One region of the Butyricimonas sp. BSD2780061689_150309_C8 genome, then DNA from elsewhere that is predicted to be linked to it. Evidence: riboswitches for the same ligand, from Rfam matches in the RefSeq annotation. Region 1 holds a riboswitch; each other region holds the start of a gene.
The links. A riboswitch is a leader RNA that binds a small molecule or an ion and turns the genes downstream of it on or off. The one in region 1 is predicted to bind cobalamin.
Positions count from the first base shown of each region.

Region 1 (4,290 bases):
ATGACGATCGAAGGGACGGTAGAAGCAATTTGCGATCGCTGTCTGGAGGAAATGGAGTTACCAATTAGCGGAGAATTGAACTTGTACGCGAAGTACGGGGAGAGAGAGGAAGGAAATGATGATGATTTTATTATCTTGGCTCAAGATGATGATTATCTGGATTTGAGTGAACCGCTATATGAGGTGTATATGCTAAATTACCCGCTTCGCGTGGTTCACCCGGAGGGAGAATGTAACGAGGAAATGGAGCATGTACTGGAAGAGTTGACAATGGAAGAAGAGAATGATAAGATTGATCCCCGCTGGGATGAATTGAGGAAATTAATTAATAATAACTAAATAAAACTAGAGAGAAATGGCACATCCTAAACACCGAATCTCTAAACAGAGAAGGAATAAAAGAAGAACTCACGATAAGGCAACGGTTCCTGCAATAGCAAAGTGTTCAAATTGTGGTGCTGCAGTTCAGTATCATACTGTATGCCCGGAATGTGGGTATTACAGGGGTAAATTGGCTATTGAGAAAGCAGTTGTTGCATAATTTTGATGCAATGATAAAGATTGCCTTAGATAATACAGCCCCCTGTACTAGGGGGCTATGATTGTATATAGGTGTCTGATTCTATTATTCAATTTGAAAATTTTTATTTTATGGAAAGGCCAAGAGCGGTAATCACAGGGGTAGGAGCGTATTATCCCGACTATATTCTAACTAACGAGGAGTTGAGCCGGATGGTAGATACCACAGACGAATGGATCATGACTCGAATCGGTATAAAAGAGAGACGTATTTTGCGGGATGCCGGTAAAGGCAGTGCTTACCTCGGGGCCAGAGCGGTGGAGGACTTGTTTCGTAAAACAGGTTTGAAACCGGAAGAAGTTGATTTATTGATTTGCTGTACGGTTACGGCCGACATGCATTTCCCTGCTAACGGGAACGTGATTTCCGATATGGTGGGAATAAAGAATGCTTTTAGTTTTGATCTTAATGCCGGATGTTCCGGTTTCCTATATGGCTTGATCACGGCGACGCAGTACGTGGAGAGCGGGCGTTATAAAAAAGTGATTGTCGTGGGAGCTGAAAAGATGTCCGCGATTACGGATTACACGGATCGGGCAACTTGTCCTATTTTCGGAGACGCGGCTGCCGCCGTGTTGCTGGAGCCGACAACTGAAGATTTGGGGGTAATTGACCACATATTGCGTTCGGATGGAATGGGACGTGTTCACCTACACATGAAAGCAGGTGGCTCTTTGAAACCGCCAACCATTGATACGGTTTTAGCCCGGGAACATTATATTTACCAGGAAGGACAGCCCGTGTTTAAACATGCTGTATCGAACATGGCAGACGTGTCGGTGGAAGTGATGGAACGCAATAACTTGTCCTCGGAGGACGTGGCTTGGCTGGTACCTCATCAGGCAAACCTGCGTATTATCAAGGCTACCGGGGAACGAATGGGGTTACCCAAAGAGAAGGTCATGGTTAATATCCAAAAATACGGTAACACGACCTCGGCAACAATCCCGTTGTGTCTGTATGAATGGGAGGACCAACTGAAGAAGGGGGATAATTTGATCCTTGCTGCTTTTGGTGCCGGATTTACATGGGGTGCCATTTATTTGAAATGGGGATATACTCATAAGGGTTAGATTGTATCGATAATACGATATACGAGGCTGTTCGGTTATTTCCCGGACAGCTTTTTTTGATTTCAGAAGATGGGTGTAAGATATTTTAGCTGATTATTAGAAAATAATTGTTTTTTTCATTAAGAAATAAATTATTTTATATATTTGCGTCGATTTTGGTGAGTCCCATGCTATCTGCATGGGATGTAAGGGAATCCGGTGAGAGTCCGGAACAATACCCGTTGCTGTAATCTCTTTCCCGTTACACGGGAAATGCTTAGTCTCCTCATGCCACTGGTTCGTCCGGGAAGGCGACATAAGCGGAGAAAGTCAGAAAACCTGCCTAAATTAGATGTTTTTATTGTTCTCGGGAATAAGGATGATAAAAAGGAAAAAATAATAGCTATTGTTTTTATTAACAGTAACATTTATGAAGCCACGGATGTGCGTGATGTGTGCTGTCGTGTGGCGTTTATAATGTTTATGAAAAAATAATAAACATGAAAAGTATCTTATTGCTAGTATGTGGCGTACTTGTATTGAATTTTGCGCCAATGTCAAGACTTATGGCGATTCAACCGGAGGTGATGGCTGATACGGTGAAAACGGTGAAATTAACCGGAAAAGTCGTGGATGTTGAAACAGGGGAAGCAATACCTTTATCAACTCTCATGGTGAAAGAGTTAGGTTGGGGGAGTGTTTGCGATACGGAAGGAAAATTTAAAATTGACGTGCCTGCCAATCGTAAAGCAACTTTGACGGTTCGTTCTGTCGGGTATGAGACTCGTGAAGTTGATGTGGCTCCTGGAACGATCTCTGGGCTTGTTATTAAGCTGAAGAAGAGTTTGTTGGATTTGGACGAGGTGGTTATTACAGGTACGAGAACGGAAAAGGTGATTTCCGAGGCTCCCGTGATGACTCGTGTCGTTTCTGCCGAGGAGTTACAACGAAATGATTACGAGAGTATGATGGATGTTCTGGAGTACAATATTCCGGGGCTTCGTTTTAACGTGGACCCTCGCGGTAATAATATCCAGATTCAGGGATTGGAAAATAGTTACATCCTTATCTTGGTTGATGGGGAGAGGTTATCTCAGACTCCCGGGGGACCTATCGATTTCGATCGGCTGAGTACGTCCAATATTAAACGGATCGAGATTTTGAAAGGTGCGGCTTCTGCTCTTTACGGGTCAAGTGCCATGGGTATGGTTGTGAATATTATCACGGATTCTCCGAAACGCTCTTTGGAAGGCTGGGCAAAAGCTCGTTATTCTAAGTTTAATGATCTGCAGTTGGATGCGGGGATCGGGTTGGCTCACAAGGGATTTTTCTCCCAGACTCTTTTTCGTCGTAATTCCACGGATGGGTATGATCTTACGCCCGAAACACCCCAGTCTTACACGATGAATCCTTCACATGATATGAATATAGAGGAGAAGGTAGGATGGAATAATGAACGGACGAAAGTGGTGGCTTCAGCTTCTTTCTATTGGAATGAAGTAGAGAATCCTCCCAAGGGAGAATCTCCAACGCATTATCGCAGTTTAAACAAAACATTCCGGGCATCATTGGAGCATGCCTTCGGGGAAAAGAATAAGTTGTATGCGGTGTATTACGGAGATTTTTATACTCGTAAGACCGTGTATGATTTGATTGATCTTGCAGATAGTACGAATGCGACTTCTCACGAGCAGACAGCCCGTTTGACAGATATTTATAGTCCTTTGAAGAACGTGGAGATTGTTGGAGGAATTGAATGGAACTGGACTCGGAATTATAATAAGATGCAATACGGTAAGGAACAAACCGTGAGAAAAGTGAACGATGCGAATGTTTTCGTGCAGGTGGATTGGCAGATATTGCCGGAGCTGGATTTGGTAGGAGGTTTCCGTTACACGCACCATTCTGTTTTTGGTGACGCATATACCCCGAAAGTAAATTTGATGTATGCCCCGGGCAGTTTTAAATTCCGTGCCGGGTATAGTCGGGGATTTAAGGCTCCCGGCTTGACGGAGTTGTATTCTGATTTTGACATGGGAAGTGTGTCGCATAATGTTGGAAATCCAGATTTGAAACCGGAGTATTCCAATTATTTATCGGTTTCGGCGGAATATACTTACAATGGACGGTTGAATGCAAGCGTGGAAGGGTACCAGAACACGATAAAAGATAAAATTAATTCTTTTGTTATTGACGTGGAAGATCCGGAACCGGGACAATTGGGAGCGGAAATGCATTATGCAAATGTGGAGGCCGTGCGTATACGCGGGGCAGAAGGAACATTGACTTATTACCCGGTTAAACAATTGTTGCTGAGGGGAACTTATGCTTATACTGACGCGAGAGATCGGGAGACGGATTTGCAATTGTCCGGAAATTCAAAACACGCCTTGAATTTTACCACGACATTACGCGGTAAATTATTGAAACGGGATGGTTCTGTTTCTCTCTCCGGACGGTGGACTTCTAAGAAATTGTCACAGAGTAAATCCACTGAAACGGACGATAGCGGTCAAGAAATAGAGGTGATTCGTGAAAATACAAAACCGGCTTATAGTCTTTGGAAATTGGTGGCCCAATATACGCCTTGGCAAAAGAAGTTTATGAGGTTGACGTTAACAGGCGGAATTCAGAATTTATTTGATTATACGGACACGG
Region 1 is NZ_JADMSV010000001.1:173,202-177,491, reverse strand. It holds gene I2I33_RS00595 (YceD family protein) at 1-339, shown strand, start outside; gene rpmF (50S ribosomal protein L32) at 356-541, shown strand; gene I2I33_RS00585 (beta-ketoacyl-ACP synthase III) at 652-1,653, shown strand; cobalamin riboswitch at 1,793-1,994, shown strand; gene I2I33_RS00580 (TonB-dependent receptor) at 2,133-4,290, shown strand, end outside.

Region 2 (4,290 bases), on a different contig from region 1:
GAATGACTTTCCCGATCTTGTTTCCCATTTGTTCCGAGAGAATGCGTTGCACGGTCTGTTCAATCGTGATTTGTGCGGCAGGGCATCCCTTGCAGTTGCCGAGTAGAGCAACCCGCACGTCTTTCTTGCGGATTTCCCGAATAACAATATCCCCCCCGTGGTCCTGGAGGAGAGGGCGAATGTGTGTTTTTATGATCTCCTCCAGGTGCTTCCACAGAGTCGTGGGGTCTTGATTATTTCCGGTTCTTACTTTCATCGATCCGGGCAATTTGTTTTGCTAATTCTTTCTTGTTTTCGAGGTTTCCTTGCCGGGCAATCATGATTCGTTGTGCTTGTGGGGAGCCGGCTCCGTGCATGGATTCCGTGCGGTAGCCTACCGCCGCGGTCCCGAGCGTGATGTTCTCGATCAGGCGAAGAATACGCATCCGGTTTTCAGTGTCAGTCCCCGTGGCTCCTTGCAGGTATTTTTTTACATATCCACCGATATACGGGTCTCTTAAATCTTGGGCTGAAGGCATGGTTACCATTAATCCCCCGGCAATATCTTCCGCGAGTCTGGCAATTTCATACGGGAAACGAGTCACGTTCTGTTTGCAGACATTGGCAAGTAGCAAATTGATCTGGTAGTTGCCCGCCAACGTGGGTTCTCCTTCTGCCGAGCAGGCGATTCCGCACGAGTAAAGGGTTTCGTTGAGGTGCATCATTTCGATGAGCTTGTCCTTGATATGGTTGGCTTTAGGTACTCCATTGTAGTCTGCGGCGAGAGCGGCAGCACCGATAAGTACATCCCCTACACCGACTTTACATCCCCCGTAGGATTGTCTGTGATAACCGGCAAAACGCTCTACCATCATGCCTGCAAATTCGTATTCTTTGCACATGAAAATTCGCTCGTTGGGGACGAATACATCGTCAAATATCACGAGAGCTTCATGTCCACCGAATTGTGAATTTCCCAAGTCGAGATCCGCATCTTTTTCCATTTTGCGGGTATCGCAGGACTGGCGTCCGTAGATCATGAGTACGCCTTCCGCGTCAGAAGGCACGGCAAATGAAACAGCGTAGTCTTTATCGGATTCTTTCATGGCTACGGTCGGCATAATCAAGTGTTCGTGGGAATTGACTGCCCCGGTTTGGTGAGCTTTGGCCCCGCGAACGATAATCCCGTCCGGGCGTACTTCCTTGATGCGAAGATATAGGTCCGGATCTTCTTGTTGTGATGGAGAAAGACCCCGGTCTCCTTTCGGATCGGTCATAGCCCCGTCGACAGTGAGATCGTTGTCTTGTACATATTTCAAGTACTCTATGAAACGTTTGTGGTATTCCGTTCCATGAGCTTGGTCAATTTCGTAAGTGGTGGAGTAAATGGCGTTGAAGGCGTCCATTCCAACGCAGCGTTGGAAACAAGCCCCGGTTTTCTGTCCGACTAAACGTTGCATCTTTACCTTGTTGATCAAGTCTTCGGTGCTTTGATGCAGGTGGCAGAAACGATTAACTGTTTTTCCGGTAAGATTGGATTTTGCCGTCATGAGCGTCTTGTACTCATCTTTTTCAGCCAATTCATAAGTCATGGCCACTGAATTCATGGACGGGCGGATCATCGGGTGATCTACGGGGTTGCTGATTAGTTCTCCCATGAAATAGACCTTCAGGTTTAGTTTCCTGAGACTCTCAATGTACTGTTCTTTTGTCATCATGATCTTTGATATTTTATTAGTTGTAATATTTTGAATAAAGAAAAATTGCAGTAAATAAAAGCCGTTTGCTGTCTGTTACAAGGGAGAATTTGAAGGGAAGAAAGTGAGAAGGGAAAGGATACAGAGGATCGAGGCGTATGTTTGCCGTTGAAGGGGTAACATTCGCTGTCTCTCGTTGCCATCATAGAGAAACATTTTCTTTTTCTCGTTGAAAAAGAATTAATTACGTCAGTATAAATATACTCACGCTGTAATGCTCCTTTGTTCATAATGTTCCATCCCGGGGGACGTCAACACAATTTTATTTTTATGAATAACTTCGCACATCTCCTTTACCCCAAATCCCCAGAGTAACGGATTTATATTTTGTCAGGCAGGTCTTCTGACTTGTTCCGGAATTCGCGGCCTTCCCTTTTCTTGTTGAAAAAGTGACCATTAGAATGCGAAAACCTTTTTAAGAACTTACAGCTGAGGGCACAGTCCCGGATTTTCACCGGATTCCCTATTCAATCTTTTCCCTTGCAGGGGGAAGAGATCACCATGACGTCACAAAGGTATATAAATATAATTGTATTCCTACTTTTTTTCTGTAATTTTTTAATGGATGTAAAAAAGCTTAGTCCGTTAATTTGTTAATGAGGTCTTGATGGAGACGTGTAGAAATTCGAGAGAATAGGTAATAATGATTTAATGGTGGTAAAGTCTCAAAGAAGAAATTTTCTATATAAGAAAAGTGACCGGAATTTGCTCCGGTCACGATTATGATGTTTGGTGAAGTTTATTTTCCTCGAATAGCCGTGATTCCCGGTAACTCTTTCCCCTCGATGTATTCGAGCAGGGCACCACCTCCGGTGGATACGTAGCTAACCTTGTCGGCCAAGCCGAATTGGTTGATGGCGGCAACAGAGTCGCCACCCCCGATTAAGGAGAAGGCGCCGTTTGCAGTGGCTTTCACGATGGCATCAGCGATGGCTTTGGTTCCCACGGCAAATTTAGGCATTTCGAATACTCCCACGGGGCCATTCCAAAGGATTGTTTTGGATTGTTCGATGACTTTGGTGAAGGCCGCGATACTTTCCGGGCCGACGTCCAAGCCTTCCCATCCATCGGGAATTTCCATGGATGGAACGATCTGGGTGTTGGCGTTATTGTCGAAAGCGTCGGCAGCGACAGTGTCGGTTGCCAATACAAGATTTACACCTTTTTCTTTGGCTAGTTTCATGATTTCAAGAGCCAGGTCGAGTTTGTCTTCCTCGCAGATGGAATTGCCGACATGACCGCCCAGTGCTTTTTTGAACGTGTAAGTCATTCCACCCCCCAAGATGAGGTTATCCACCTTGTCCATGAGGTTCATGATAATATCGATTTTGGATGAAACTTTGGAGCCTCCCATGATGGCCATGAACGGGCGGGTGGGGTTGTGCATTACTTTATCCACGCTTTCCAATTCTCCTTGCATGACGTATCCGAATAGTTTGTCATTCGGGAAAAATTTGGCGATAACAGCGGTGGATGCGTGAGCCCGGTGGGCTGTCCCGAAGGCATCGTTGATCCAAACGTCGGCTAAAGATGCCAGTTTTTGAGCGAAATTCTCGTCTCCTTTTTCTTCTTCTTTGTAGAATCGAAGGTTTTCCAACAGGAGAACTTCTCCCGGTTTCAGGTCTGCTGCAGCTTTTACTGCACTTTCCCCGATGCAGTCATCGGCGAACTTCACGGGTACACCTAACAGTTCTTCCAGGTGTTTCTGGATATGTTTTAATGAGAATTTGTCTTCCGGTCCGTTTTTCGGGCGTCCGAGATGAGACATCAATATTACGGAACCTCCTCCCGCCAACACTTTCTTGATCGTGGGAACGGCTGCCCGCATACGGGTGTCGTCCGTGATCTCGAACTTTTCATTTAAAGGTACGTTGAAGTCTACGCGGATAAGCGCCTTCTTGTTTTTAAAGTTGTAATTATCAATTGTCTGCATAGCAATTGTTATTTTAATGAGTAAATTACTTAATCAAAAGATAAAGGTAAGGATAAAATTATTTAAACCAAAAAATATGCAGAAAGGAATTTCGCGTGTAAAACCAACTAGCAAGAACAAGTTTGCAGATATTCACGTGTTTTAATCTTTGATTAATTGTTATAATCTCCAGTTTATGGGATATAGCCGACATAAAGCTGAGATATAGACGAGTTGAATCGTCTTTATCCAATTGAGTGTGGTGGATATGCCTTGTGTGGGGGGGGTATCTGTTCGATAGGTGGGATATAAAACCTGTTCTCAAGTGTTGATCGGGTTTATTATCGTGTATGTGAAAAGAAAAAATGTGGGAGAAAATTTGTAACCTTCATGGAAAATATGGATTTTTACCTCTTGTAAAAACGTACCCGATAAGATGTAAGTTATTAATATAGGTGTGGCAGAACGAAATTAGCAGGAATGAGACGAGTTGTAATCATAATATGCATGGGGATAACAATTTTGTTTTTGTTGTCTTCTTGTCGGAAAAATGAGAAAGCGAAAACAGCAGAATTGTGCAGGGAGTTGGAGAACTCTGTGATGTTATCGCCTGCGTTTGATTCTTTGGTAAAGGTGTCTATG
Region 2 is NZ_JADMSV010000003.1:111,366-115,655, reverse strand. It holds gene I2I33_RS04930 (NifU family protein) at 1-256, opposite strand, end outside; gene I2I33_RS04925 (4-hydroxyphenylacetate 3-hydroxylase family protein) at 234-1,697, opposite strand; cobalamin riboswitch at 2,052-2,255, opposite strand; gene I2I33_RS04920 (phosphoglycerate kinase) at 2,476-3,669, opposite strand; gene I2I33_RS04915 (tetratricopeptide repeat protein) at 4,156-4,290, shown strand, end outside.
Region 2: linked by a shared signal. The riboswitch ahead of I2I33_RS04925 (4-hydroxyphenylacetate 3-hydroxylase family protein) and the one ahead of I2I33_RS00580 (TonB-dependent receptor) in region 1 are both predicted to bind cobalamin.

Region 3 (4,290 bases), on a different contig from region 1:
TTTGCCTTGAATTCGTCCGTTTAGGTTCACGTTAAGACGATAGTTTGTCCATTCGTGCATGTAATTCGCCTTGACGGTTGCCGAGTGACGGATGCTTTCTTCCAAACGAATTTTGGTTTTCCTATCCCGGGCATCCACGTAGCTATATCCACCACCTAGAGAAAATCCCGCACCGAGGTAGCTGTTAACGGAAATATCAACTCCTTGTGTCCGGGCTTTGTCCAGATTCTCGTAAGTTTCTCGGGAAGTGACCTTGTTGGCTTCGTCTTCCGGTGTTAGGGGTAATTTCTTTGACTCTATAACGTTACGGAGGTCATTGATATACCCGTTTACGGAGATGTTACAGTACTTTCCCGCATATTCCGTGTTGAAAGCGTAGTAATTCGATTTCTCCGGTTTCAGATCGGGGTTCCCGATAACGACGGTTAATTTTCCTTTCTTGGCAGATTCCTTATAATAATAGAGGTCCGTCAACAAGGGAGCCTTGAATCCGGCTGCGTACGAGAGCCTGAAGTTGAAATTTCCTAGGCTGTACATGGCTGAAAGTTTGGGCGTAAACTGATTCTTGAATGCCTCGTGGTAGATGTAACGGAAACCGGGTACTAATTGGAGTTTTTTGAAAAGACGAATTTCGTCTTGTGCATAAAGAGCCAGCGTATAGACATCTTTACTCTCCGCCAGATCGGTGGGATTCTTTAAGTAGTCCTTGATGTACTCGGTTCCAATGGAAATTTTGTTGTACTTACCGATCTTGAATACTCCTTTTAGGTTGGCAGATAAGTAGCGTTGACGTTTGGTCAGGATTTCATCTCCAACGTGGGTGGTAGTGTCGCCCTTGGACTCGATGGCACGGGTGTATACTTTGTAGTACTCGTAGTTGTTGGCGTTGACATCCAAGCTAATATAAGCGGAATTACCAAACAGATATTTTCCCCCCAATCCCACGGCGTAGTTCTCGTATGACATATCATAGTCGAATCCGGAAAGGTCTTTAGCATCCTTGTTCACGGGACGGTCGAGTTCTTTGGTAAAGTAACTTCCTTCCACGTACAAGTTCAGATTTTTTGATGGATCGAAGGCAAAACGTTGGTTCACGATGTCCGAGTGAAATTTATCAGACACTTTGCGACGGGTAGGTACACTATCTTCTGTGATATTACTGAGTTGCCAGCCGTCAGATTGGCGCCTTTGATAAGAGGTTGAGGACGAGAATTTGCCAGCGTTGATGTCCGCGTTGACGTTCTCGATAAAACTGCCCTTGCCTCCTAATCGGGTCGTGGACACGATGTTCAGGGCGTCATGCGGCTGATCTGTGATAATGTTGATCACTCCCGCAATAGCGTCCGATCCGTAGAGGGAGGAGGCTGCACCTTTAAGGACTTCGATTCGTTTTACCCTACCCATGTCGATTCGGGAGAGGTCAACGTAACCGGAAATATCTCCGGTCATTTTCTTCCCGTTCACGAGAACAAGGATATAATCTCCTTTCATTCCGTTAAGGGTCATGTTTGTACCCATAGCTGTTGGTCGGAAACTAAACGAGGGATTTAGCATCACGAGGGCATCCTCGATGGTGGAGATTCCGCCTTTTTTGATGTCCGAGGCTGTCATGACCTCGACGGGGACTGGCGAGTCCTTTAATTTTCGGTGAGTTCCCGTTCCCGAAACAACGACTTGATCGAGGTTGATCAGTGATGTTTTCAGTTGGAACAGAATGTCACTTTTGCTACTACTGACTTTTATGGAACTGACTTCGTAACCGGAGTAACTGGCCCGGAGCGTGTAGGTACCGTCGGGAACTTTTTCGAGGACGAATTCGCCCTTGTTGTTCGTGGCGATTCCGATGCTTGTTCCGACTAATCGTACATTGGCCCCGATAAGTGCTTTCCCGCTTTTTGCATCGATCACTTTCCCTCTCAACGTGATCTGCCCTAGCGAGACGCTTGCCAAAGTCAGCATGAATAATGTAGTCAGTACTACAATTCTTTTCATTCGGGTTAAGTTTTAAAGTTTATAATAGTATTCCTGGCCCCGAGAATACGCTATTACCTGTGTTTGTCTCGGCAGGTCTCCTGACTACGCCTAAGAAAGATACCTTCCCGTCCTTACGAACAGTGGTGTAAGAACCTTTCTTTGAATCTCCTCGTTAGGGAGAAACGGGCATCACAGTAGCGGGCACTGTACCGGATTCTAACCGGTTTCCCTCTTGTATGTTAATTGAGCATTAACACATCACCTAAGACGGCACAAATGTATATATTTTTTGACAAAAGGTTACGGTTGGATGAGAAAAATGATACCGGGAGAAGGTATAGAGATTCGTTAGGGACATTGTTGGAGTTTTTATTATAGGGATTGGTTGTCAGTTTGTTATGATGATTGAATTATGGAAATAAAAAAATCATGTTGAAAAAGTATAATATAAAAAAATATATTACATTCGCGCCATGTTTTGGTGCGAAGCCTTCGGTCATGGAGGTGATGCTTAATAGGGAATCCGGTGTGAATCCGGGACTGTACCCGCAGCTGTAAGTTCCTGTACAAGGGATTTTGTACTTCAAATGTCACTGGTTATAAACTGGGAAGGCAACAAAATCCGGAACAAGTCAGAAGACCTGCCGAACTAGATAAACCATAGCTTTCGGGAAAAAAAGCGAGAGGGAAAAAGATGGATTTTACCTTAAACTCATGTTGCCCAAAAGACTATGTTAATAATGCTTATTCATTATTAATATATAGTTGTATGAAAAAAGTTGTTGTATTAGCATTGTTGCTGTTTGTGTGCGTCGGTTCGCTTTTCGCTCAAGAGAACGATAAGCGAAAGAAAAAGAGTATCACGGACTCTTTATTCCGTATCGATCAGGTGGATGTGATGCAGAAAAAGAAGAGGATTGATTTGTTGGGATTGGATGTGCCTTTACGTTTCGTTCCGATAACGGTGAGCAAGTTGTCTAGCCAGATGCTTGACCGGAAGGGAATTGTTGATCTGATGGATGCCGTTAAGTTTTTGCCGGGAATTGTAGCGAAAGACAAGCAATACGGGCAGTTTCAACAGTTTTCTATTCGCGGACAGGGGAGTGCGGTTGTTATGATTGACGGGATTCGCGATGAGCGGACGTTGAATAATAACGTGCCTTACGGGGATTTGGCTGCCGTGGAGTCTATCGAATTGTTGAAAGGACCCGCCGCTATTTTGGCCGGACATTCGGCTATGGGCGGAGTGTTGAATATCGTGCGCAAGAAAGCGTCTCCCGATTTTTCGGCCAACGCTCGTATCAGTTATGGTAGCTGGGATGAGAGACGGGCTACTCTTGGTTTCGGGGGAAAACTTGTGGGACCTCTCGAATATCGTGCCAATATCAATTATTCAACGGGTGACGGATGGCGTGAGGTGAATGCAAATCGTTTTTCCGTGTATGGTGTTTTGGGAGCTGATTTAGGAAAGTGGGGACGTATTGATGTGACCGGTAGTTATGCCGATGATGATTACACGACCGAGATCGGGGCTGCACCCGTTATGCCCGGTGATATGTTCTACGTGGACGGAGACAAACCGTACGCGCTGAAGGGGGATCGCCACCCGGAGGCGGATTACCGCGAGGTTTATAATGACTTTGCCAATAATTACATGAAACGGAAAGTATGGGATATGTCTGTGTCATACGTTTACCAGATCACGGATTGGATGAAGTTGAAAGAACGTTTTTCCTATTTCCACAGTGATTTGGATTATCATTGTATTGAGGGGCTTTCTTATCGTACCTCTAAGGATCCGATATATAAATGGTATTATTATAAGTCAGAAGACGAGAAGGTGTATGTTGACTTGGATACGGTTCAACGAGGAAATGCTGCCCGTCAGAATCCGTTGAATTTTAACCCGGACCACAAAAACGTGAATAATACGATCGAGTTGACCGGGAAGTTCGAGACAGGTTCCGTGTTACATAACTACACGTTGGGATGGACGTACAATTGTTTTGATTTCGCCCAGTATAACGGTTATGGAGATGACGATTTGTGGGGGCCCGGTTTGGATGCACTTTTGCCTGTGCGGGACCCGCATATCGTGCAAGGATGGTGGGACACGAAAGTTTCAGCCGTTTCTCTGCGCACGGAGAGAACGCATGGAATTTATTTGCATGACGTGATCGAATTCAATGATAAATGGAAGATGATGGCCTCGGGACGTGTGGATTTGTATAGCCGGAAAACATCAAGTGCTACGATTGATGACGGGAAACAGAAATATGAAACGAAGAACAGGAAAGAATGGAAAGAGGTGGAGAC
Region 3 is NZ_JADMSV010000003.1:36,267-40,556, reverse strand. It holds gene I2I33_RS04630 (TonB-dependent receptor) at 1-1,992, opposite strand, end outside; cobalamin riboswitch at 2,045-2,255, opposite strand; cobalamin riboswitch at 2,437-2,638, shown strand; gene I2I33_RS04625 (TonB-dependent receptor) at 2,744-4,290, shown strand, end outside.
Region 3: linked by a shared signal. The riboswitch ahead of I2I33_RS04630 (TonB-dependent receptor) and the one ahead of I2I33_RS00580 (TonB-dependent receptor) in region 1 are both predicted to bind cobalamin.